3 regions of the Paenibacillus borealis genome follow, and region 2 is predicted to be linked to each of the others. Evidence: riboswitches for the same ligand, from Rfam matches in the RefSeq annotation. Region 2 holds a riboswitch; each other region holds the start of a gene.
What was found. Region 2 has a riboswitch for thiamine pyrophosphate ahead of PBOR_RS15555 (ABC transporter ATP-binding protein). Riboswitches for the same ligand answer to the same signal wherever they lie in the genome.
Positions count from the first base shown of each region.

Region 1: another riboswitch for thiamine pyrophosphate. It lies ahead of PBOR_RS11215 (thiamine phosphate synthase); the one in region 2 lies ahead of PBOR_RS15555 (ABC transporter ATP-binding protein).
Region 3: another riboswitch for thiamine pyrophosphate. It lies ahead of PBOR_RS02115 (ABC transporter substrate-binding protein); the one in region 2 lies ahead of PBOR_RS15555 (ABC transporter ATP-binding protein).

Region 1 covers NZ_CP009285.1:2,698,780-2,706,494, forward strand. The annotation lists gene PBOR_RS11195 (S-layer homology domain-containing protein) at 1-156, shown strand, start outside; gene PBOR_RS11200 (amidohydrolase family protein) at 294-1,451, opposite strand; gene PBOR_RS11205 (NUDIX hydrolase) at 1,555-1,983, opposite strand; gene PBOR_RS11210 (SDR family oxidoreductase) at 2,193-3,065, shown strand; TPP riboswitch at 3,256-3,358, shown strand; gene PBOR_RS11215 (thiamine phosphate synthase) at 3,468-4,088, shown strand; gene thiS (sulfur carrier protein ThiS) at 4,126-4,329, shown strand; gene PBOR_RS11225 (thiazole synthase) at 4,412-5,176, shown strand; gene thiH (2-iminoacetate synthase ThiH) at 5,208-6,329, shown strand; gene yfbR (5'-deoxynucleotidase) at 6,428-7,054, opposite strand; gene PBOR_RS11240 (fumarate hydratase) at 7,159-7,715, shown strand, end outside.
Region 2 covers NZ_CP009285.1:3,715,284-3,722,998, forward strand. The annotation lists gene thiE (thiamine phosphate synthase) at 1-392, opposite strand, end outside; gene thiD (bifunctional hydroxymethylpyrimidine kinase/phosphomethylpyrimidine kinase) at 389-1,216, opposite strand; gene thiM (hydroxyethylthiazole kinase) at 1,244-2,071, opposite strand; gene PBOR_RS15545 (ABC transporter substrate-binding protein) at 2,127-3,215, opposite strand; gene PBOR_RS15550 (ABC transporter permease) at 3,212-3,988, opposite strand; gene PBOR_RS15555 (ABC transporter ATP-binding protein) at 3,969-4,751, opposite strand; TPP riboswitch at 4,864-4,966, opposite strand; gene PBOR_RS15560 (TetR/AcrR family transcriptional regulator) at 5,035-5,700, opposite strand; gene PBOR_RS15565 (DHA2 family efflux MFS transporter permease subunit) at 5,926-7,446, shown strand; gene PBOR_RS15570 (amino acid ABC transporter substrate-binding protein) at 7,697-7,715, shown strand, end outside.
Region 3 covers NZ_CP009285.1:483,091-490,805, reverse strand. The annotation lists gene PBOR_RS02145 (EAL domain-containing protein) at 1-25, opposite strand, end outside; gene PBOR_RS02140 (pyridoxamine 5'-phosphate oxidase family protein) at 217-657, opposite strand; gene PBOR_RS02135 (MFS transporter) at 819-2,027, shown strand; gene PBOR_RS02130 (hypothetical protein) at 2,075-3,535, shown strand; gene PBOR_RS02125 (sigma-70 family RNA polymerase sigma factor) at 3,689-4,282, shown strand; gene PBOR_RS02120 (hypothetical protein) at 4,276-5,676, shown strand; TPP riboswitch at 5,749-5,859, shown strand; gene PBOR_RS02115 (ABC transporter substrate-binding protein) at 5,990-7,072, shown strand; gene PBOR_RS02110 (thiamine-binding protein) at 7,125-7,418, shown strand; gene PBOR_RS02105 (ABC transporter permease) at 7,415-7,715, shown strand, end outside.

The sequences.
Region 1 (7,715 bases), 1.0 Mb from region 2:
CTGCCCGCTGCTGCTGGCTTGACCTTGGCGGACAAGAAGGCTGTGAACTGGGCTTACGGCAGATACATGGGGCTGACGGATGCGCAAAAGGCGCTGCTGGAGGGAACGGCGGTGAACAAGATTATTGCATTGAAGGCAGCGGCGGATCAGCTGTAGATAAAACTGCCGGGAACCATACAGGGCACTATACATTGAACAATGCCGCTTTCCTTAAGGAGAGCGGCATTTTAAGTATAAATCTGTTTGTCATTACTCCAGGCCATTTAGCGGTGCTTTGGATAATTTTCCGGTATTCACTGTCCCGATACGATCCTGCCGTCCTTCATCACAAATTTCACGTTCCGGAGATTGGCCATATCCGTAAGCGGATCGCCCTTAATGACGAACAGATCCGCTTTCTTGCCTGTTTCAACCGTTCCGGTTTCATGAGCCAGATTGCATATCTTTGCGCCGGTTGAAGTGGCGGCTGTGATAATCTGCATCGGGGTGAGACCGGCTTCGCCTAACAAACGGATTTCCTCCCAGGGCATACCAAGCCTGTACCAAGGGCTTATTTCTTCGATGAAATCATCCCCGAGGCCAATCTCACCGCCTGCCTGAACGAATCTCCGCACATTATCCAGCCCTTGTTCTAACAGTGGCGCACCGAATTTGTCCTGGAACATCTTCAATACAGTGAGAGTGGGGACTATGCGGACGTTTGAGTCCACCATTTGCCGGATCAGGTCATCGTCCAGCCGGTCGTAGATCATATGCGCAGCGTCATTAATCCCCGCATTGACCAGAATCTGAAGGTTGTGCGCACTCGTTACATGAGCTGACACATAAGCACCCATGCTCCGGGCTTCCCGGCAGATACTCTCCAGAAGCACCTGGTTTAGCTGTGGCAGTCCGATTGTACCGGGATCGTAACCGTCTTCCAGCGCTATTTTGATACAATGAATCCCTTGCTCTAATACCTCTCGGACCTTTAATCTGGCTTCATCCACACTTCCGACTCCGATAGGGTCCTGCCCGCCATACCCTCCGGGAGCCGTGAAAAATTTGCCGGTCGTGATCATTCTGGGAAAGGCTCCGCTATCCAGCCCTTTCGTATGTATTATCACGTCATCAATCGTGGCTGAAGTTGTCATCCCCTCGTCGCGGACCGTGGTGATTCCTTCCGCGAGGCATGCGGTTAAATATTCCGTATGGTACCCGTGAAGCGGCTCGTTCTGCATAAATTTGAAGCTGGTATGCGCATGCGTATGGATAAATCCCGGCAGGACCACAAGACCCTTAAGGTCTATCTCCGTAATGGAGACATGATCTGTCCGCGTAATTCCATGTCCGGCTATAGTGCCGAACCGGCCATTAACAATTTCAATGCTTGCGTGGTACAGCGGCTGACGCCCGGTTCCATCGATTAACGTCGCGTTAGTCAATCGTATAATTGCATTTTCATTTCCCATGGCAGAAGTGACCCTCCAGTGAAGATAATTGTCTTCCAAGAGAAAGTATAAGATATAAAAATATCCGGATATATATAATACTCTTTTAATAATCGTTCATTACTTACTGTAATAACCCTTCGAGTTCAAAAATGCCGTGTTCTGTAAAATCAGCGATAATCTGCGGCGGCAGCAGTGCGTTCATGTCGCTCACGGTGCACCAGCGGTAATCGGTATGCTCTTCCGAGAGCTGGACTTCATCCCGGAGCGCCCCGCATAGATAAGTGATAATCACTACCTGTCTCGCAGGGTCCGTGAGCAGGGTTACCGCGTAAAGAATACGTTTTGTCGTTACTGCAAGTCCGGTTTCCTCGAGAATTTCCCTTTCCAGTGCGGCCTCCAGGCTTTCACCGAATTCGATTTTGCCTCCGGCACACTCCCAGCTTCCGGCACCTGCCGAATCAGCGGCTGCCCGCTTGATAAGCAAGATTCTGCCCTGATACAGGATTACACCTTTGACGGCAACAATGATGGTTTTTGATTTTTTGGACATGAGGGAAACGCTCCTTCTACAGACTCAAGAATACACCGGATAACGTGCGGACTGAACATTTTCTGTTTGGCCGGCTCCCTGGTGTGGTAAGTAACATAACGTAAAGCCATTTTGAAGGACAAGCATGATGATGCATAAACACCAGACCTTAAGCCATCCTAACATGATCAGTTTAACAGTATAGCGGTACAGCGAAAGGAGAATGGATTATGCCAGACACCAGCAAACAACCCGTCAAAACCCTGCCTCCGCAGGTACAGGACCAGCAGCCCGGAATTGAGAGCGAGATGAACCCGCTTCCGGAGTTTGAAACCTCGGCTTACAAAGCAGCAGGTAAGCTGCTGGGCAAAGCCGCGCTTATTACCGGGGGCGACAGCGGAATCGGGCGTGCGGTTGCCGTTCATTTTGCCAAAGAAGGCGCAGATGTAGTCATCTCCTATCTGAATGAGCACGAAGATGCGGAAGAGACCAAACGCCAGGTGGAGCAGGAGGGGCGGAAGTGTATTCTGATCTCCGGTGATATCGGGGTCGAGGCCTTCTGTCAGGATCTGATTAATAAAACCGTTGAGGGACTCGGCAAGCTGGACATCCTGATCAACAATGCGGCAGAGCAGCATCCGCAGGATAAGATTGAGGACATTACCGCCGAGCAGCTAGAGCGGACGTTCCGGACGAATATTTTCTCCATGTTCTATCTGACCAAGGCAGCGATGCCCCATCTGAAAAAAGGCTCCACAATCATCAACACCACGTCCATCACGGCGTACCGTGGCAGCCCGCAGCTGCTGGATTATTCGTCCACCAAAGGGGCAATTCTCAGCTTCACCCGCTCCCTGTCGATGAATCTGGCGGACAAAGGCATCCGCGTGAATGCGGTAGCACCTGGCCCGATTTGGACGCCGCTGATTCCGTCTACTTTTGACGCGAAGAAGGTCAGTGAATTCGGCGGCACCCAGCCGATGAAGCGTCCGGGACAGCCCGAAGAGCTGGCACCGGCTTATGTGTATCTGGCTTCAGACGATTCCTCCTATGTGAGCGGTCAGGTCATGCATGTCAATGGCGGCGAGATCGTTAACGGCTGACATAAGAAAATGTATGTAAGCTGGAATATTACAGGCAACAGCATTCAAACGTCCAACAGGGGAAAAGCCGGCCGGGAGGCTGGCTTTTTTGCCGCTTAAATGCGGTTGGAGCAAATGAGTGAATCTATTAAAGAATAGCTCTTAAAGGAATAATATGCTAATATACAAACTGCAAGAACAATAGAATACGAACGATCACTAGGGGTGCCGCAAGGCTGAGACGGACATAACAGTTCGGACCCTTTGAACCTGATCTGGTTTATACCAGCGTAGGGAAGTGGAGAATGAATAATGCAGCGGGGGTAACGGTTTACCCGGTATTCCTGCTTATATTCCAGACTGCTTCCTGAACAGGGGGCGGTCTTTTTGTATTTTCCGGTTGCCGTATAGAGGGAGGTGAAGGTGCTGAAAGAAATCCATTTAATCTCGGATGGGAGGCTAAATCCGGAGCAGCTTGCCGGACTGGCTGCTGCTGTACATGACATGGTGGATTATATCCATCTCCGGGAAAAAGCCATGTCCGCACGGGAACTTCTGGCTGCCGCTGAGCAGTTGCTTCAAGCAGGGATTCCGCCCTCTAAGCTGGTCATTAATGACCGGATAGATGTGGCTTTGGCGGCCGGGGCGGCCGGCGTCCAATTGGCTTGGCACAGCCTGCCGCCTGCCGGAGCACGCGGTATTGCACCGGGTCTGCGGCTGGGCAGATCGGTGCACTCCCCGGAGGAAGCGGCACAGGCCGGGCGGCAGGGAGCGGATTTCTGTCTGTATGGACATGTATTCCCTACTGCCTGCAAGCCCGGACAGCGGGAACGGGGCCTGGAGCAGCTGGCAGCCGCCGTCCGCTCCAGCAGCATCCCGCTGATTGCTATTGGAGGCATCACACCGGGGAATGCCGGAGCCGTTCTGTCGAAGGGCGCTGCCGGAATTGCTGTAATGTCCGGGATATGCGGTGCGCCCGACCCTGCTGCTGCCGCTGAGGCCTACAGAGCATCCGTTCAGGCTGCAGCGTCTGCGATGTCCTGAAAGAAAACCCAATAACGGGCAAAGGAGGTGAACAGGCATGAATTTGACCGTTAACGGACGGACAGGAATGTATGATGAGAGCTGCCGGACGCTGGCTGATCTTCTGGCCCGGCCTGAGTGGACAGGAAAGCTGGTTATTGTGGAGCTGAATGGTGAGATTACCGGCAGAGACGTTTATGGAGATACATTGCTGAATGAAGGCGACCGCGTGGAGCTGGTTCATTTTGTTGGCGGAGGCTAGGTAACTGTGCGTGCGGCAGATGCAAGAGTGCTGATACACGCAATTTAGATAAAGGCAACGACTTATCACAGGAGGCGATATGATGCAAGATCCTTTGGTTATCGGAGGAGTTACTTTAACGAGCAGACTGTTCATCGGGACCGGCAAATACAGCCGCAATACCCTTATTCCCGAGGTGATTGCGCGCTCGGGTTCACAGGTCATTACGGTTGCCCTGCGCCGGGTAGATCCGGAGAGCAAGGACAATATTGTCACTCATATTCCTTCCCATATGACTCTGCTGCCCAATACCTCCGGTGCACGCACCGCAGAAGAAGCGGTACGTATTGCCAGGCTGGCGAAGTCGGCGGGACTGGGCAATTGGGTGAAGATCGAGGTTATCAATGATCAGAAATATTTGCTGCCTGATAATACCGAGACGATCAGAGCTACTGAAATCTTAGCCGCAGAGGGTTTCGTTGTTCTGCCTTATATGAGTCCTGACCTGTCGGCCGCACTCCGGCTGAAGGCGGCCGGGGCTGCAGCGGTTATGCCGCTGGGAGCGCCGATCGGCTCTAACCGCGGATTGCAGACCAAGGAGCTGATCCGGATTCTGATAGCAGAAACGGGTCTGCCCATAATCGTGGATGCCGGTATCGGCAGACCCTCCGAGGCTGCTGAGGCGATGGAAATGGGCGCATCCGCTGTGCTGCTGAACACGGCAATTGCCACCGCCCGGGACCCGCTTCTGATGGCGGAGGCGTTCCGGGAAGCGGTGTCGGCGGGGCGGAACGCCTTTCTGGCCGGGCTGGGGCCTGTGGAAGAGACGGCTGCAGCTTCTTCGCCGCTGACCGGATTTCTCGCCTGACTGATGTTGTGTAAGGAAAAGGAGGAGGGACATGAGCTTTTATGATACGCTGACCCGGCTGGAACAGCTGCCTTACGGGAGGGTATGGAAACAGTATACTGCGCTCGATGTGAAGCGGGCGCTTCGCCTGGAGCAACTGGACGAGGACGGGCTGATGGCCCTGCTGTCTCCGGCAGCAGAGCCATACCTGGAGGAGATGGCGCAGAAGGCGCATAGATTGACGCGTACGCAATTCGGTCATGTGATGCAGCTGTTTACACCGATGTATCTGGCTGATTTCTGCGTCAATCATTGTACTTACTGCAGCTTTAGCTCCATTTATGATTTTCCGCGCAAAAAACTGACGCTGGATGAGGTCCGGCGGGAAGCGGAAGCTATCGCAGCCACAGGGCTGCGCCACATTCTGATTCTGACCGGAGAATCCCGGAATGAAAGTCCGGCCAGTTATGTGAAAGACTGCGTGAAGGTGCTCCGCAGCTATTTCTCTTCAGTCAGCATTGAAGTGAATCCGCTCACTACGGAAGAATACGCTGACCTTAGACAGGCGGGAGTAGACGGCCTGACGCTGTATCAGGAGGTCTATCATCAGGAGACCTACCGCCAGCTGCATGTGAAAGGCCCAAAGCGGGTGTACCGCAACCGTCTGGATGCGCCCGAGCGCGGCTGCCTTGCCGGATTCCGCTCCGTAAATATCGGAGCCCTGCTGGGCATGTACGAATGGCGTCAGGAAGCGCTTGCGACTGCACTGCACGCCAGGTATTTGCAGGACAAGTATCCGGAGTGTGAAATCGGTTTGTCCATTCCCCGTTTTCGGCCGTACCTCGGTGATTTTAATCCTGCAAGTGATGTAACCGACCGTGCGCTGGTGCAGATCATTCTGGCGTACCGTCTGTTTCTGCCGCGTTCCGGGATTTCACTGTCCACGCGGGAGCCGGCAGCGCTGCGCGATCATCTGGTTCATCTCGGGATCACGAAGATGTCTGCCGGGGTATCCACCGAGGTAGGCGGACATACGCTGGAGGGTGGAACCCCGCAGTTTGAAATATCAGACAGCCGAAACGTGGATGAGATCATTGAGATGCTGGAGGCAAAGGGGCTGCAGCCGGTGTTCAAGGACTGGGACATCCTGGATGATTCGCTAGCCATGCCTTAACTTGATGCAAATAACCCGCCGTGAGGCGGGTTATTTGCATTGCAGGGCTTAACGGCCGGTGCGGTGCTGTATTCTTCAAGCGGCCGCACGATCTCCCGCTAGTCGGCGGGGGTCTCCGGACTCATGCTTGAAGACAGCTCGTCCAGCGACAGCTCGAAGCCCGGAGCCATATGGGTAAGGAAATACTCCATCTCCGGCATCGCAAGCCCATGCAGCTTCGCGGCCGTCTGCTCCCGGGCTGCTGCGAATTCGCGGTTGCCTGCGGCGGTTTCCCAGACGCATTTCAGGTATGCGTCGAGCACATCCGCCGCCTTGACGTAGCGGAGCAGTCCGGCATCCTCGGAGCCGGGCGGGCTGTCCTGGGGCTGCAGGAGCGGCGCATAGACTGCGCTCAGCTCCGGCGGGATCATCGCCGACAGGCGCTCGGCGGCGGCCCGCTCCATGTCGCGGAAGCTGGACAGCAGCCGCGGGTTGTTATGCTTCACCGGCGTAGCGATGTCGCCGGTGAAGACCTCGGTGGCGTCGTGAAACAACGCCATCGCGGATGCACGGTCGGCGTTCAGCGACCGGCCGAAGTGGACATTGCCGATGGTGCACAGCATGTGCGCCAGCAGGGCGACCTGGAACGAATGCTGCGCCACGTTCTCCGGGGTGGTGCTGCGCATGAGGCTCCAGCGCTGGATATATTGCAGCCGGTAGAGATAGGCAGAGAAATGGTAGTTCAATTTTTAAGTAACCCCTTTCATGAGCAGCTTAATATGATATTATAATAACTAATTGTAACAGAGTTAGGACAGCCTGAAACAGATGGAGAGGAGACTGAATGAAGATGCAGCATTTTGAAGACAGCATTTATAATCTGATCGTAGAGACCTCCACGAATTTGCCGGGTGATGTGCGCCGGGCGGTCGCAAAAGGGCGTGCGCTGGAAGACCGGGCGACCCGCTCCGGACTGGCACTGACTACCATTGCCCAGAATATCGGCATGGCGGAGCTTCAGGTATCGCCGATCTGTCAGGATACGGGGATGCCGACTTTTATTATCCATACGCCGGTAGGCGTGAATCAGATAGAGATGAAGAAGGATATTCATAACGCAATTATCCGGGCGACGAAGAACGGCAAGCTGCGGCCTAACTCCGTAGATTCCCTTACAGGTGAGAACAGCGGGGACAACCTGGGTGCAGGCACGCCGGTGATTCACTTTGAGCAATGGGAAGAGGAAGGTATTGATGTAAGGCTCATTCTGAAGGGCGGCGGCTGCGAAAATAAGAATATTCAGTACAGCCTCCCGGCAGAGCTGGAAGGTCTGGGCAAAGCCGGACGTGATCTAGACGGCATCCGCAAATGTATTCTTCATTCGGTATTCCAGGCGCAGGGCCAGGG
Region 2 (7,715 bases):
TCAGCAATAGCCTGCTGAGCTTCTGCGAGATTATGGGCGGAAACGCCGATAATCTTATGCTCGCCGAGCCGCTGGCGGATCGTCCGGGCCGGCAGATCATCCTGGCCGGCATGGACCCCGTCTGCATCTAGGGCAACCGCCAGCTCCAGATCGTCATTGACGATGAATGGGATACGATGGGCCCGGCAGATTGCCCGGAGCTGCTGTCCAAGCTCAAGCAGAGCGGCGCCGGTCAGAGCACCGGGACCCTTTTCACGGAACTGAAATAAGGTGATTCCCCCGTCTGCCGCCGCAGATAAGGTTTCGGCTGGAGAGAGGCGGCAGTTCACGCTGCCCATAATGAAATATACCTTCAGGAGCTTGCGCATATCCACACTGTTAATCCGCTTCATAGCTGCTGCCCCCCTGATCTGATACGGTTCCCGTAAGCAAAATGATTGGTCGGCCCATGTCCTGCCCCGATGTTCAGACTGTCCTCAATGGCTGCCTGAATGAAGGCTTTGGCTGTATGAACCGCTTCATTTATAGAATGGCCGAGCGCAAGGCCTGCCGCCACCGCCGCCGAGAAAGTACAGCCGGTTCCATGGGTATGCCTGGTCTCGATCCGCGGACTGGTCATATATTGAAATTCCCGGCCGTCATAGAACAGGTCTACAAGCTCATCGCCCTCCGGACCATGCCCGCCTTTAAGAACAATGTACTGCGGCCCCATCTGATGCAGGAGTCTCGCAGCCTGTTCTCTGTCTGCCATACGCTTGATCTTCATCCCGGTGAGAATCTCAGCTTCGGGAAGATTGGGGGTAACCACAAGTGCCAGAGGCAGCAGTCCGTTAATTAGCGCCTGCACGGCTTCCTGCAGCAGCAGAGCAGACCCGCCCTTGGCGACCATTACCGGGTCGATTACCAGCCGCTGCTGCCAGCCGTATTCAGACACCTTATCCGCGACAACACTGATAATTTCACTGCTGAACAGCATGCCGGTCTTAATGGCATCGGGCAGCAAATCATTGCCAATAGAATTCAGCTGCGCAGAAACAGCGTCTGTGCTCAGCGGATAAACACCTTGAACCCCTAAGGTATTCTGTGCCGTAACTGCAGTGAGCGCGGACATTCCATAGACTCCCAGCTCCTGAAAGGTCTTCAGATCAGCCTGAATGCCGGCACCGCCGCCACTGTCGGAGCCGGCAATCGTTAACGCTTTACGTATACGGGTCATCGGGTATTCTCCTTTAGGTTGTCAGGTTTATGGTTCAAGCAGCTGTAAGCGTGACCGGCTGCTGTAGATGTCAGGGGTCACCAGGGTTAATTGATTCAGGAACTCCACCTGGAAGCTGCCGGGTCCTTGTCCTTCTGCGGCATCAGCTGCAATCTCGGCTGCCACACCATAGAACGAGAGGGCTTCGGCAGCTGCCTCAAGCATGTGTCCGCTGCTAACAGCAAGAAATGCGCCAACTACGGCACTGAGCAGACAGCCGGTTCCTGTCACTTTGGTCAGAATGGAGTGGCCGTTGCTGGCGATGTAAGTGCGGGTGCCGTTGCTAATGATATCCTCCTTACCTGTGATGATCACCACACAGTTCAGCTTCCGCGCTGCCTTGTTCGCCAAGGTGATCACATCACCTTCGCCTGCTCCGGCATCGACGCCTTTGCTCGCCCAGCTCTCTCCGGCGACATTGGCAACCTCGGCCACATTGCCGCGCAGAGCGGTCAGCTGCAGCTCTCCCAGCAGCTTCGCGGTAACCTCGGTGCGGTACGGTGTAGCGCCTGCTCCAACGGGATCAAGTACAAGCGGGACGCCATGCCGGTTCGCGGCTTGTCCGGCCTTCACCATTGAAGCGATGGCCGCTTCATTCAGTGTGCCGATGTTCAGCACGACCGCCCCGGACATTGCAGCAACATCCTCCACTTCTTCGGGCGCATCCGCCATGAACGGGGAAGCCCCCAGCGCCAGCAGTCCATTAGCGGTGAAATTAGCCACTACAATGTTGGTAATGTTATGTACGAGCGGATTTGCCTGCCGTACCTTGGATAGAAAAGACATGATTATTCCTCCTGAAAGTTTTGATAGCATAAGCACCCTTGAGATCACTTCGCAAAACTCACTTCGAAAGCATGTAAAGCATGTTCTATAAATTAATAAAAGCATCCGCACTTTCGATATCCTCTGCCAGCAGACCGCTCTCACTCAGCCATTTGCGGACATTCTCCCAGGAGGCGGTATCCTGATAACCGAAGGGCTGTTCGCCGGCATCCATCAGCGGCAGCAGAATCTCCAGGCTGCGCTTCTCGATGGCTTCATCAAGCGGTGCCGTCGTATCCTGATGCTCCAGCAGAAGCTTCAGTGCCTGCTCCGGCTGCTGAGCGGCGAATTGCTGGCCCTTGCGCGCAGCATTCATGAACTTTTGGAAATATTCCCGGGATTCCTGCAGACCTTGATCACTTGCGACCAGCACCAGCTCATAATAATCAGGAACCCCGTAGTCTACCGGATTAAACGAACGTACAGGATGGCCTTCCTGTTCTAATATCAGCTGTTCATGGTTGATGAAGCCGCCCATAATTCCGTCCACGCGTCCCGTCGAGAGGGCAGGGATAAGTTCGAACCCAACGTCAATCAGCTTCAGGGAGCCGGGATCACCACCGTCGTTTTTGACCATGGTATGCAGCATGGCTTCGTACAGCGGAATGGAAGAGTAACCGGCCTGCTTGCCGGAGAGCTCGCCCGGGCGGGTTATTCCACTGTCCGCGGATACCATGAGATGGTTCAGGGGGTGCCGCACCAGAGCAGCAACGGATTTGACCGGAATCTGCTCTCCCCGGGCCATCAGCACCTGCGGCTGGTAGCTTAGGGCCAGGTCAACTTGTCCGGCAGCCACGAGCTTCAGTGCGTCGTTGCTGTCGGCAGGCATCTGAATCTCAACATCAAGCCCTTCTTCAGCGAAATACCCATTACTCTGTGCCGCATACAAAAAGGAGTGAACAGCGTTCGGGTACCAGTCGAGCATAATCGTCAGCTTATGGGCTTTACTACTTTCGGCGCCTGCCGCCGGAGCGGATGATGTAGATGGTGATGATGAGCCGGAGCCAGCCGGTCCGTTATTGGCACCGCAGCCTGATAGAACCAAAAGAACAGACAGGAGCAATAAATAAGGCAGTAATTTATAAGGTTGAGCACTACGGGTGTAGAGATAACGGTTATAGCGGATCGGAGTCATGAATAGCGTCCTCTTTTCTTCAGAAATAACTTCTCCAGCATGGCAATACAAAGGAATAGTGTGATACCCAGTACGGACAGCAGCACAACAGCGGCAAACATCTCGGCACTCTGCAGATTGCCGGCCATTCTCCGGCTGAAGTAACCCAGCCCCCGGCTGCCTCCAAGCCATTCACCGATGGTAGCGCCAATGACACAGTACACAACCGACAGCTTCAGTCCGGAGAAAAAGGACGGCAGGGCCAGCGGAACAGCAGCCTTGCGGAGAATCTGCCAGCGGTTCGCGCCAAGCGTCAGCAGCAGCTCGCGGTACTGCTCGGTATTCTTGCCCAGCCCGTCATAGGTGCCGACAACTACCGGGAAGAAGGCGGTCAGGAACACTACGGCAACCTTGCTCCACAGGGTGTAGCCGAACCACATGATAAACAGGGGAGAGAGCGCAACCAGCGGAATTGTCTGGCTGATGATCAGCAGCGGATACAGCGCTGTGGCCAGCGGCCTGAACAGATGCATGCCTGTTCCCAGCAGGCTTCCGCAGAAGACGGACAGAGCGAAGCCTGTGAGTACCTCAAGCAGTGTTGCGGGCAGGTGGACGCCGAAGAGTAAACGCCTGTCTTCCATCAGAGCGTTCCAGATGGCAGTGGGAGCCGGCAGGATGAACGGGGGGATCAGCCCCAGCCGGGATACGGTTTCCCAGGCCGCCAGGATCACCACTACAAGCAGGGTGGCTGGTCCGTATTCCCGCAGCAAGCCCCTATAGAAGACGGTTGTCATACAGCTTCAGCTCCAAATCCTTCCGCAGGGCCGTAAACTGCGGTTCATAGTTCAGACTGTGATGTCTGGGACGGGGAAGACCGGTAATGAATTCCTGCATGCCGCCCCCGGCACCGCCGGTCATCAGATAGATGCGGTCACTGAGCAGAAGCGCTTCCTCAAGGTCATGGGTGATGAATAGTACAGTCTTGTCCAGTCCCGACCATAATTCCAGCAGCCAGCGGTGCAGGTCCCGTTTGGTGATGGCGTCCAGTGCTCCGAACGGCTCGTCCAGCAAGAGCAGCTCATTCCCGGAGGCAATTGTGCGGAGTAATGCTACCCGCTGGCGCATGCCGCCCGACAGCTCATGCGGATACGCTGCCCCGGTCTCACCAAGGCCGAACTGCTGCAGCATGGTGCGGATTTGAATAACAGCTTCCTCTTTGGAGCAGCCCCGCTTCAGTTCCCAGGGCAGCAGGCAATTGTCCAGCACGGTTCTCCAGGGCAGCAGGAGATCCTGCTGCGGCATATAGCCGACATGACCGAGCCGCTGTGATGCGGAATATGAGGGTAGCCCGTGCAGTGCAACCTCGCCGCTGCCGGGTTCCAGCAGGCCGGCGATAATCTTGAACAGCGTGCTTTTGCCGCAGCCGCTGGCACCCACGACTGAGATGAACTCCCCGCGGCGGACCTTCATCGAGATTCCGGAGAAGACAGGAGCCTTTGGCGCAGCTGCGAAGGAATAGGTCAGATTGGTAATGTTGATCATTGGTTGGTGAAGCAAGCCTCCTTGGGGAAAGATATTTACGATACGAAAACAAGAAAGACCCATCCATTTCCGGAGGAAATGAATGGGCCTGAAGGTACAGTCAGTTTGCAAAGACGCGGAACCGCTGATACATTCTGCTCCACTTCCCTCCGCTGGTATGATCCAGATCAGGTTCCAAGGGTCCGGAGCTTAAGCTCCGTCTCAGTCGGCCGACTCCCCTAGTGAAATAACAGGTGCTATTGAATTCGTAATTGCTACTTAATATACCATATTTTCCCCGCTTGTAAAGAGCTGCTTGTCATCGCTTAGAGAGGCCGGTTATGAACAATACAACAATTCCCCGGGAGATTTCCTCCTTAGTAGAGCCGTTCCGTTTCTGTTCATACAGGTAAAGATCGGGACTAAGGATAGAGATCAGCGCAGTGGCTGCGAAGCGGGGATCAATCCCGATAATCTCTCCGTTGGCGGACGCGCGGTGCAGAAGTTCAGTCATAACAATTCCGAGCCGCTGGAAAAAAGGATGTTCGAACTGGGTAAGCTGCTTCTTGCCGGTGAATTCGGATTTGATCATATTCAGGAGCTCCGCATATTGCTCAACGAAACCAACGACCTGCTCAATGCTGCTCTGCAGATGAGCCAGGGCAGCCGTTTCACCGGCGCTGGCAGCAAGCTGATGCTCCATCCCGGACAGAAACTGCTCAGTGCTGTCCAGCAGCAGCGCGGAGCAGATTTCGCCCTTATCGGTGAAGCGGCGATACAGCGAGCCCTGTCCTATGCCTGCCCGTTTGGCAATGCCGTACATGCTGACGGCCTCCAGACCGCTCTCGGTGAACAGCTGGCGGGCGGCTTCGAGAATCCGCTGCACATAAGGGTCGGCGGGTTCCTTTGCAGCATTGTCTCTGTTCTCTGTGTTCTTTGGAGCTGCTGATGTTACAGGCTCAACTTCCGTTTCTATTTTTTTCATGATGTCCCCTTTCAGAAATTATGCCTACAATGCATTTAAGAAGTCTCTATTCTCCAGGTAACGAATCAAGTTTGCAGAAAATCATATAAATCATTTGACACAACGGACAATTGTCCGTAGACTATGAAATGCGAACACGGACAATTGTCCGTTCACTAATTATATAGACATATCTGCCCGCAGGTCAACGTAGATGACAGCGGACAGTTAAGGAGGAGAAGGAGTATGGATCAGACCTTGAAGCAGGATGCCGATTTCCGGTTATCCGGCATTCTAGTTCCGCTGCTGGCGATTATTGCCGGCGTATTTATGGTTGTCCTGGACAGTACAGCAATGAATGTGGCTTTATCCAGGCTGGTCGTGGATTTCAAAACAGATCTGCACACGCTGCAGTGGGTAGTAACCGGATATATGCTCGCGCAGGCTTCCGTCATTCCGTTGTCGGGCTGGCTGTCTGACCGGTTCGGGGCTAAGAATGTCTTTTTGACAGCCGTTATTGTGTTTACGGTTGGCTCGATTCTGTGTGCAACGCCAAGCCGTGCAGAATGGCTGGTTGCTTTCCGTGTATTGCAGGGACTCGGCGGAGGCTGTGTGCTACCGGTCGGGATGGCGTATGTCTACAGACTGGCTCCGAAGAATAAAGTGGGCGTCGTCATGGGTATTATGGGAATTCCGGTGCTGTTCGCTCCGGCGATTGGTCCTGTACTGTCCGGCTGGCTGGTGGAGTATCACTCCTGGCGCTGGATCTTCCTGATTAATATTCCTATCGGCATTATCTGTGTGCTGATCGGGCTGCGGAAGCTGCCGAATGCGGCGAAGAACTCCGTACCCGGCATGGATAAATTCGGAATGGTCCTCGGACCGCTGGCTTTTGCTTCACTCACTTACGGAGTAAGTCAGGGGGCGCAGAGCTGGACCTCTGACAAAACTCTAATCGGGCTGTCTCTGGGAGCTGTTGCTCTGATTGCCTTTGTCATTGCCGAGCTTCGTTCCAGGACCCCTCTACTGGAGCTGCGGATTCTGAAATCTGTGGATTTCACCACCGGGATTATCGTGCAGTGGATCGCCCAGTTCGGTTTATACGGCGCCTTATTCCTGCTGCCGCAGTTTCTGCAGCAGGCGCGCGGCTTCGGCGCATTCGATACCGGCCTGACACTGCTGCCGCAGGCCATCGCTTCCGGGCTGATGATGCCGATTGCCGGCATTCTGTTCGACCGGATCGGAGTGCGCTGGCTTGTGGTCTGCGGTCTTAGCTTGGTCTCAGGCGCGTTATTCCAGTATTCCCATGTCGATCTGACCACCCAGAGCCGTGATCTGATTCTTCCGCTGATCATGTGCGGTGCAGGGATGGGGATGATGATGATGCCGATGAATACGCATCTGCTGAACAAGGCGCCAGGCAACCTGGTCAACCGGGTAACCTCGCTGACTAACTCCATGCAGCAGGTTATCAACTCGCTTGCAGTGTCGACGCTGGTTACAATCCTGACTGCCAGAACCTCCGCGCGCGGTATTGAGATGCAGGAAGCGGCAGCCGCTGCCGGACAGACTGTGGACGGAGCCTCGAAGGAAGCCCTGCAGCTGGCCAAGCAAACCGTATTGGCCCAAGGCTTCGCCGATACCTTCCGCATTATGATCTTTGTCGCTTTAGGCGGTGCGGTCCTTGGACTGCTGCTGCGCCGGGGCCGTAAGTCAGAAAGCGGAGGCTCCAAAGAGAAAGTTGTGCCTGAAATCATGCACGGTTAACATTCATAAGAAGTAAGGCAGCGATTCTCCGTTACTGGAGGGTCGCTGTTTTGCGTTTTTGATCATTTAGTTTGCCTTCCACTGATGTAGAAACGCAAATTTAGGGCAAGCTAAACTATCAAAAAACGATATAACATAAATCCGATGTATATTATCGGAAAAAGTTATTGACGTATGTAACACCTCAGTGTTACTATTCATTTTGCCGGCAAGTCCGGAACATAAAGAGAGATGAGAGGGGATTAATTTTATGAAAAAACTTAGTCTGA
Region 3 (7,715 bases), 3.2 Mb from region 2:
TGTCAGCGCAGTCAACACAATTCATGGCAATCGCCTCCGCTTCAGGATGTCAAAATACTGAGGCAAGTATAGCATGATTTCCCATGTCCCATCTATTATTTACAGACATGCGGCGCACAGCGGCAAGGCCTTCCCTGAACCCCAAGGTTCATGAAAGGCCTGATCATTAACTTTACTCTATTATAGGCATTGAAATGTTCCTTTCAGTGCCGCTGCTTACTTACCGGATACTGCTGCTGTCCCCTGCCATACTCCGTGTTCCTTATTTTTGCCCATATATTCAATTCGTGTCGGGGACAGCTCAAGGATTACATAGTCCGGATCCTCCGGTCCCTTGAACCATTGCTCCAAGGATTTATTCCATACTTTCGAACGTAAACCTTCATCTTTGGTGACGGCTACTGTAGCTTCAATCTCCAGCACATCCTTGCCGCCGCCCTGCTCATAACCGAGCAGCAGAAAAGCATTCGGATTATCCTTAAGCTCCTCTACCTTATGGGTCTTGCGGTTCGTGGCCAGATAAATGTTCAATCCGTCATGAAATACCGCCATATAACGCACCTTAGGCTTGTTGCCGGCTTCTATCGTGCCGAAGGACCCGAACTTGTTGTCATCCAGCGCCTGTATGATCGTCTTCTCCAGCTCTTTGTTATCCATTGACGTGATAGCTCCTTTCGGATTCATGTGAATATAAGTTTATATATTCACGTCCGCAGTTTGGATTTATTATAAAAACTGTGCTTATTATAGTGTACCCGTCCAGTTCATAATGAATCCCGGACTTTGTTCTTAATTTCACCCAGAAGGAGCTTCTTCCCTTGAAAAAATTAATCTGGATCGGCTGTCTCTCCTATTTCGTCATCGGCCTCGCCCATGTGGTGCTGGGCTCTATTCTGCCCGTTCTGCTCCAGCATTATGACCGCAGCTACAGTGCCGGAGGCGGGCTGATCTTCAGCCAGTTCGGCGGCTTCCTCGCCGGTGTGCTGGTCTCGCCGCTGCTGAACCGCCGCTTCGGCAAACGCGGCGGCATCCTGATCGCCACCGGGCTGCTGATCTGCGCCGAAACGGCCTACGCCTTCCTCCCGCCCTGGGGCTGGATGTACGTGATCGCGATAGCCGCAGGCTTCGGCTTCGGGATGATTGAAGCCGTCATCGGCACAATCATTATTGCTGCCGTCACCGAAGGAACGGCTATTGCAATGAGCCGCCTGGAAGTGCTGTTCGGCGTGGGCGCGCTGCTCATGCCGCTGGCCGCAAGTCCGCTGATTGCCGCCGGCAGCTGGAGGCTGGCATTCCTGATCGTGGCCGCCTTCTCCCTGGTTTCCCTGCTCTTCTGGGCGAAGAGCGGCTTCGGACCGCTCCAGAGTGTGCTGGATGAGCGGCCGTCACGTCCTGCCGCTGCCGCTGCCTCCGCAGATGCAGCAGCACCCGCAACAATACCAGCCGCCAGCAAATCCGGGCGTCTGCCGTATAAGGGCAAACAATGGGTGCTGCTTGGACTGTTCATCGTCTTCTTCTTTCTCTATGTAGGCACCGAGATGAGTCTGGTCAATTTCATGCCGGCGATCTTCATCGCCAAGCTGGGCATGAGCGAAGCTTCAGCAGCGCTGACGGTTACCTTCTTCTGGCTGGCCATGTCGGCAGGCAGACTATTCGCCGGTGTCGTCGCCGAGCGGATCTCCTACCGCATCTATGTGCTCGTCAGCTGCTTCGCCGCTTTGCTGCTGCTGGTTATTTTCCCGTTCGCAGAGCACCGGATTGCCGCATTCGCCGTCATTCTGCTGCTCGGCCTGTTCATGTCCGGCATTTTCTCGATCGCCCTCGTCTTCGCAAGCAAGCTGCTGCCCGGTGCGGAGGAATCCACGCCAAGCATCATGATTGCCGCGGGCGGAATCGGCGGCGCGGTGCTGCCGCTGCTGACCGGCTGGTCCATGGATCATATGCAGATTGCCCAGACATCGGGGCTTCTGGCCGCTTTTGCCGCCGTATTATTCCTGCTTAGTGTGGCCGCCTGGAAAATCGGGTAATATAGCAAGCAAGATCAATATCCTGTGAATAAGGACGGAACCCCTATATGGCTGAGCTGCACTCCGCGAGACCCGAACCCACACTGCATACTGCATTGCTGCAATTCATTTTCCCCTTCTCCATCAAATCCGGGCAGGACAAAGAGCTGATCGGGCGTCTGCAGCAGGACGGGTTCACGCGTTTTTTTCTTGACAACAAAGATCTTGAGCATGCTTATTACGGGGAGGGCTACTGCGTTTCCCATGAGAAAATGGAGCGCAGCTACCTGCCGTTTGCCGCTCATGTCCTCTTTCCGCGTGAGAAGGATGCTGATTCCTTCCGCCGCTTTTCCCGGGTGAACAATCTGCAGTGCCAGCTCGAAATGCCGTTTCAATCTGTTCATTTCCGCGTGCTGTCCACGGATGTGTTCCTCTGCCCGTTTGAGCTTGGTTTCCTGACCGTAAGAGTGGCTATTGAAGAAGAGTCTTTCTCCTTCAGTACTGCGCTGGAATTCGCCGACCGTTTCCGTACACTGGAGGACGTATCCTACCAGGATAAGCAGTCCTTTATCCATTGTCATAAGAAGTCTTTCGGTCAAGTGGAGGATTTCGTGTTCAAGAATCTGGTTCCCGGACTAGAGCCGTTTCTCGATCCTGCGGAGATTGATGGCGCGTATTTCGAGACTCTGCCTTTTTTCGTGGATGAACGGATGCTGGTGCAGGCTTTCTATGGCTTCAACCGCGGGGAAGAACCGGATGAGATCAGTGTCGAGCTGCGCTACCGCGCCTCCCAGCTGGATGGGCTGAATATGGAGGGGAAGCCTTATACCAGTGCCAGCGATCCCGATTATATTGAGCAGTATACCTCTGAACATTGCTATAGCCGCTGGGGGCCGGACACCTATTATATGACCAATGAGCAGACCTTCTGCTGCCTGAGCCGGGCCGAGCCTGAAATCGCCACCCAGTTGATCAACCAGATGTATGGTGAGTATTATTATGGCCTGCTGCTGAGTATTTTTCATAAAATCGTACTGCTGAAGCTGGCCAATCTGCATTCCCGGCTGCGTATCAACCACGATTACGACGAGATCGAGAATCTGATCTTCCTAATCAACAAGTTCTCGGCCAAATTCTACTTTCTGGAGCTGATTTCGCAGTCCCAGGGACGGGAGATTTTCTTCCAGCTGCGCAAAGTATACGGTAATGACGCCCTGTTCGATGAAGTGAAGATGACGCTGAATGATCTGTTCCAGTATCAGGATAAATTCCAGTCCAAACGCAGGGATACGCTACTGATGGTCCTGACTGTATTTACAGTAATAAGCGGGATTTACGGCATGAATCAGGTGATTGAGGATCTGAAGGGCAAGATCGACTGGAGCAAAATGCTGGAATACTCTCCGTTTGAGTATCTGGCGCTGTTCCTCACCTTCTCCGGGATCGCAGTCAGTCTGGGCTTGACGCTGAAGGAGCTGTGGAGCGGAATCCGCAGCCGCCGCAGAAAGCGGTTCTATGATAAGGATTAGGAAGCTGCCGGTGACGGCGGCTTTTTTGTTATTTTCATTACTGCGGAAATCTTCTGAGTGATCTGCCCGACAGCATGCGTAGTAATACATAATAAGATTTAACTGAGGTTAGCACCGATACCTTACTCATGAAAAGATATGCCGGAGGTTTATATGACGCTTAATGATCATGACAGCCTGGCCTGGGCCGGACGGTTCAAAAGTAAAGATAAACAAGCCCTTGCCGATGCCATCGACTTCTACGGACCGGATGTGCACCGGCTGATCAAGCGCATTCTGGCCGGCTGCGGGAGTGCAGAGGATGCCGAGGAATGTGTCAGCGATGTGTTCCTGGCGGCCTGGAACCATATCGGACGCTACGATCCGGCACGCGCTTCATTCCGCACCTGGATATTCCTCCTCGCGAAATATAAGGCGCTGGATCTGAGGCGTAAATTGCAGCCGGAACTCGGCAGGACAGTGGACGAAACAGCGCTTAACATGCAGAGCGGGAGCAACACCGAACAGGAAATATTGCAGCGTGAGGCTGCGGCGGAAATGCTCCGCCATATCGGGCAGCTCAGTGAACCGGACCGCAGCCTGTTTCTGCGCAGATATTATCTGTACGAGAGTCTGGATGAACTGGCGGCGGCCTTCGGGTTCAGTAAGAAAGCTGTGGAGAGCCGTCTGTACCGCTGCCGGACGATGCTGAAACAGGCTCTTCACCGGACTGGCGAAGATGGAAGGGGGGAACTCGGATCATGCTAAAGGATATGAACAGCGGTGAGAAAAGCCTATTCGATCAGCTCGATCTTTTGGAATTCAGCGAGGCTGAGCTTGCACTGGACGGATTGCTGGCGGAGCCTGAGTCCAGCCCCGTACCCCGGTCTGAAGAAGATACTGCTTCACTTGAGCGGATCAAAAACCGTACCCTTGCCCTTATTCACACTGGTCCGGCACCTGAACTGTCTGCCCCTGTCCGCAAGCCGCGGCGGCGGGCGGCAATTGGAGCTGCGGCGGCTGCGATTCTTATGACAGCAGGTTTACTGGCGTTCTCTCCCGTGGTACAGGCAGGCTTGAAGCAGGCTCTCAGCTTCCTGCCCGGCTTCGGCACTGTTCTGGAGAGCAGCCCGGACAGTCCGCTTTATGTTCTGGAGAAGCCTTATACCTCTGCAGTAGGCACAGGAGAGCTGATAGTCGAAGGCGTACTTTTACAAGAAAATGGCGGAAGCATCACGCTGCGGGGGCAACAGATCCCCCAGGTTATTGAGTTCCAGGCAGACATCGGCGGAATCCGCTATACCTTTACACCGATGATGCGTTCTTCCTCTTCTGGAGAATGGTACGGAAATTACAGTACGGCCGCTCCACTGAAGCTGGAGCCAGAAGCTGCTGAGTCGATTATCCTTCATCTCAATGGCACAACAATAGGACCACTGGCACTCCAGGCACCGGAGACGGCCGATGCCTTGCAGCATCTGGGTGCAAGCGATGTGCAGCAGGATGTGCGGATTACGGCTTTTCCGGTACGGCTGGGTGACGGGCTTGTCCGCGTCGAACTGCTCCCCACGCTCCCGGATTCCCTGTCAGTTGTCCAATCCTATCTGCTGCAGCCGCTGGTATCCGGGAATGGCCTGTATGTCGAGAATGCGGCTGGCGAGAAGTTATCCATCGAACCGTCTTCATCCATGCCCTCCCCGTCGGAGTTCCGGTTCCGTGAAACAGATACAACCGGAGCACAGCAATATAAAGTCGTCATTCCCTATATTGAGCTATCCAAACGGGAGACGCTCTCCCGGGAGGTTGTTCTGCCGCTGCCAGACATCGGTGAAAGTGCGCCGCTCAATATCACGGCTGAAATCGCCGGTTTCCCGGTAGTATTCACCCGCATTGAACGCAGCAACGGGACAGCCGTCAGCGTAGATGTGGATGTGAAATTTGATCCGGAGGCGGCAAAGTCACTGACGCATTTCTTCATCCGCTATCCGGGCTCCGCTACCAATGATTCATTCAGCTGGGAGAATACCGGACTTCCTCCGAGTATCGTGAAGACTCTTCATCTGGATGCAGAGCGCGGTGCGGATACGCTGCGATTTAGAATGTCGGAGCCCTTTTTCCTGCTGAAAGGCCCCTGGATTCTGCCGTTAAAGCTCGAAGATTAGAACAGGGAAGCTGGACAACCAGGAAGCTGGCGTCTATAATACACCGTAAGAACATAGCAATACCCGTGAACTTCATAGAACCAGGGGTGCTGGAATTGGCCGGCTGAGATTGTATCCCACAAGATACTGACCCTTATACCTGATCTGGATAATGCCAGCGTAGGAATCTTCATTCAACCCGAGTCCCTTCATGGGCCTGAAGTTGAACTCACCTTGCGCAAGTAACTGGCGTCCCGGTCTCCGGGGCGCTTTTTGGTATGGGTTATTCTGAATTTTGGAAGACTAGGGATTGCTGGAAGGAGAGAGAAGAGAAATGGGAGTCAAAAAAGTATTACCGCTGCTGCTCAGCACTATGCTTGTGATCGTGATGGCCGGTTGCGGCAACGGGAACGGCAACCCGGGCGGCAATGCCGGAGGCAGCACACCTGCCGCCGGGAACAGCACCGCTGCACCTGAAGCAACTGCAGCCGGCACCACCAACGCGCCTAAAGAGCTGACCCCGGTTAAGATTGCGCTGGACTGGACGCCTAACACGAATCACACCGGACTGTATACCGCCAAGGAGCTGGGGTATTACGCAGAGGAAGGTCTTGACGTGGAAATTGTGCAGCCGGGTGCTGCCGGGTCTGACACCATGGTTACTTCCGGTGAAGCACAGTTTGGCATCAGTGCACAGGAGGCACTCACACTGGCCCGCCTGCAGGATGTGCCGCTCGTCTCCATCGCTGCTATCATTCAGCATAATACCTCCGGCTTTGCCGCTCCGAAGGACCGCAACATTAAGACGCCAAAAGACTTCGAAGGCAAAACCTACGGAGGCTGGGGCTCTCCCGCGGAAGAAGCAGCCATGAAAGCCATCATGGACCCGGACGGCGGAGACGTCTCCAAAGTGAAGCTGGTGAATATCGGCGAAGCTGACTTCTTCACTGCGGTGAAACGCGATATCGACTTCGCCTGGATCTTCTACGCCTGGACCGGGATCGAAGCCGAGCTGCGCGGCGAGCCGCTGGATATGCTGTACCTGAAGGATTACGCGCCGCAGCTGGATTACTACACACCAGTGCTGACTACGAGCGAGAAGGAAATCGCCGAGCATCCTGAAGTGGTGAAGGCTTTCCTCAAAGCTACGTCGAAAGGATATCAATACGCGATCGACAACCCGGAAGAAGCGGCCACTGTCCTGTCCGACGCAGTGCCTGATCTGGATCCCGAGCTGGTACTGGCCAGCCAGAAATGGCTAAGCCCGAAATACAAGGACGATGCCGTCCGCTGGGGTGAGCAGAAAACGGAGGTCTGGCAGAATTATGCCGACTGGATGTACGGCCTGAAGCTGCTGGATAAGCCGCTGGATGCCGCAAGTACATTTACGAATGAATTTTTGCCGGAAGGCCAATAGATACAACGCAGAATAGTACTGACAATAACTCACATGAGAGGAATGAATAATAATGGCTAATACACTGCTTAGCATTCAGGTAATTCCCAAAACTCCAAACAATGAGGATTCGATCCCTTACGTGGACACTGCGATTGAGGTGATTCAGAAGTCGGGGGTTAAACATCAGGTGAATCCGCTTGATACTACCATGGAAGGTGAGCTCACCGAGCTGCTTGATATTGTACGCCAGATGCATGAGGCGCTGATTGCCTCCGGCAGCCCGAGCGTGATCTCCCAGATTAAGATCGCCCATAATCCGAACGGCATCAGCATGGACAAGCTGACGGAGAAATACCGGCCGTGAGAAGCACCTGGAGACAAATCTGGCCGCCCCTCGTGGCGGTCATCTTTTTTCTGGGCGCATGGCAGATCGCGGTATCGGTGTTCCATATCCCCGCCTGGCAGCTGCCGAGCCCGTCTGATATCGCGCGGGAATCACGCGGCAACGCCTCCGGGATCTGGGCGCATACGTCCGCAACGCTGCGGCTGACCCTGATCGGTTTCCCGGTCGGCACCGGCATCGGCCTCATTGTGGCCCTGCTGCTACATCTGCTGCCCTGGCTCAAAAGAGCGCTCTATCCGCTGCTGATCCTCAGCCAGA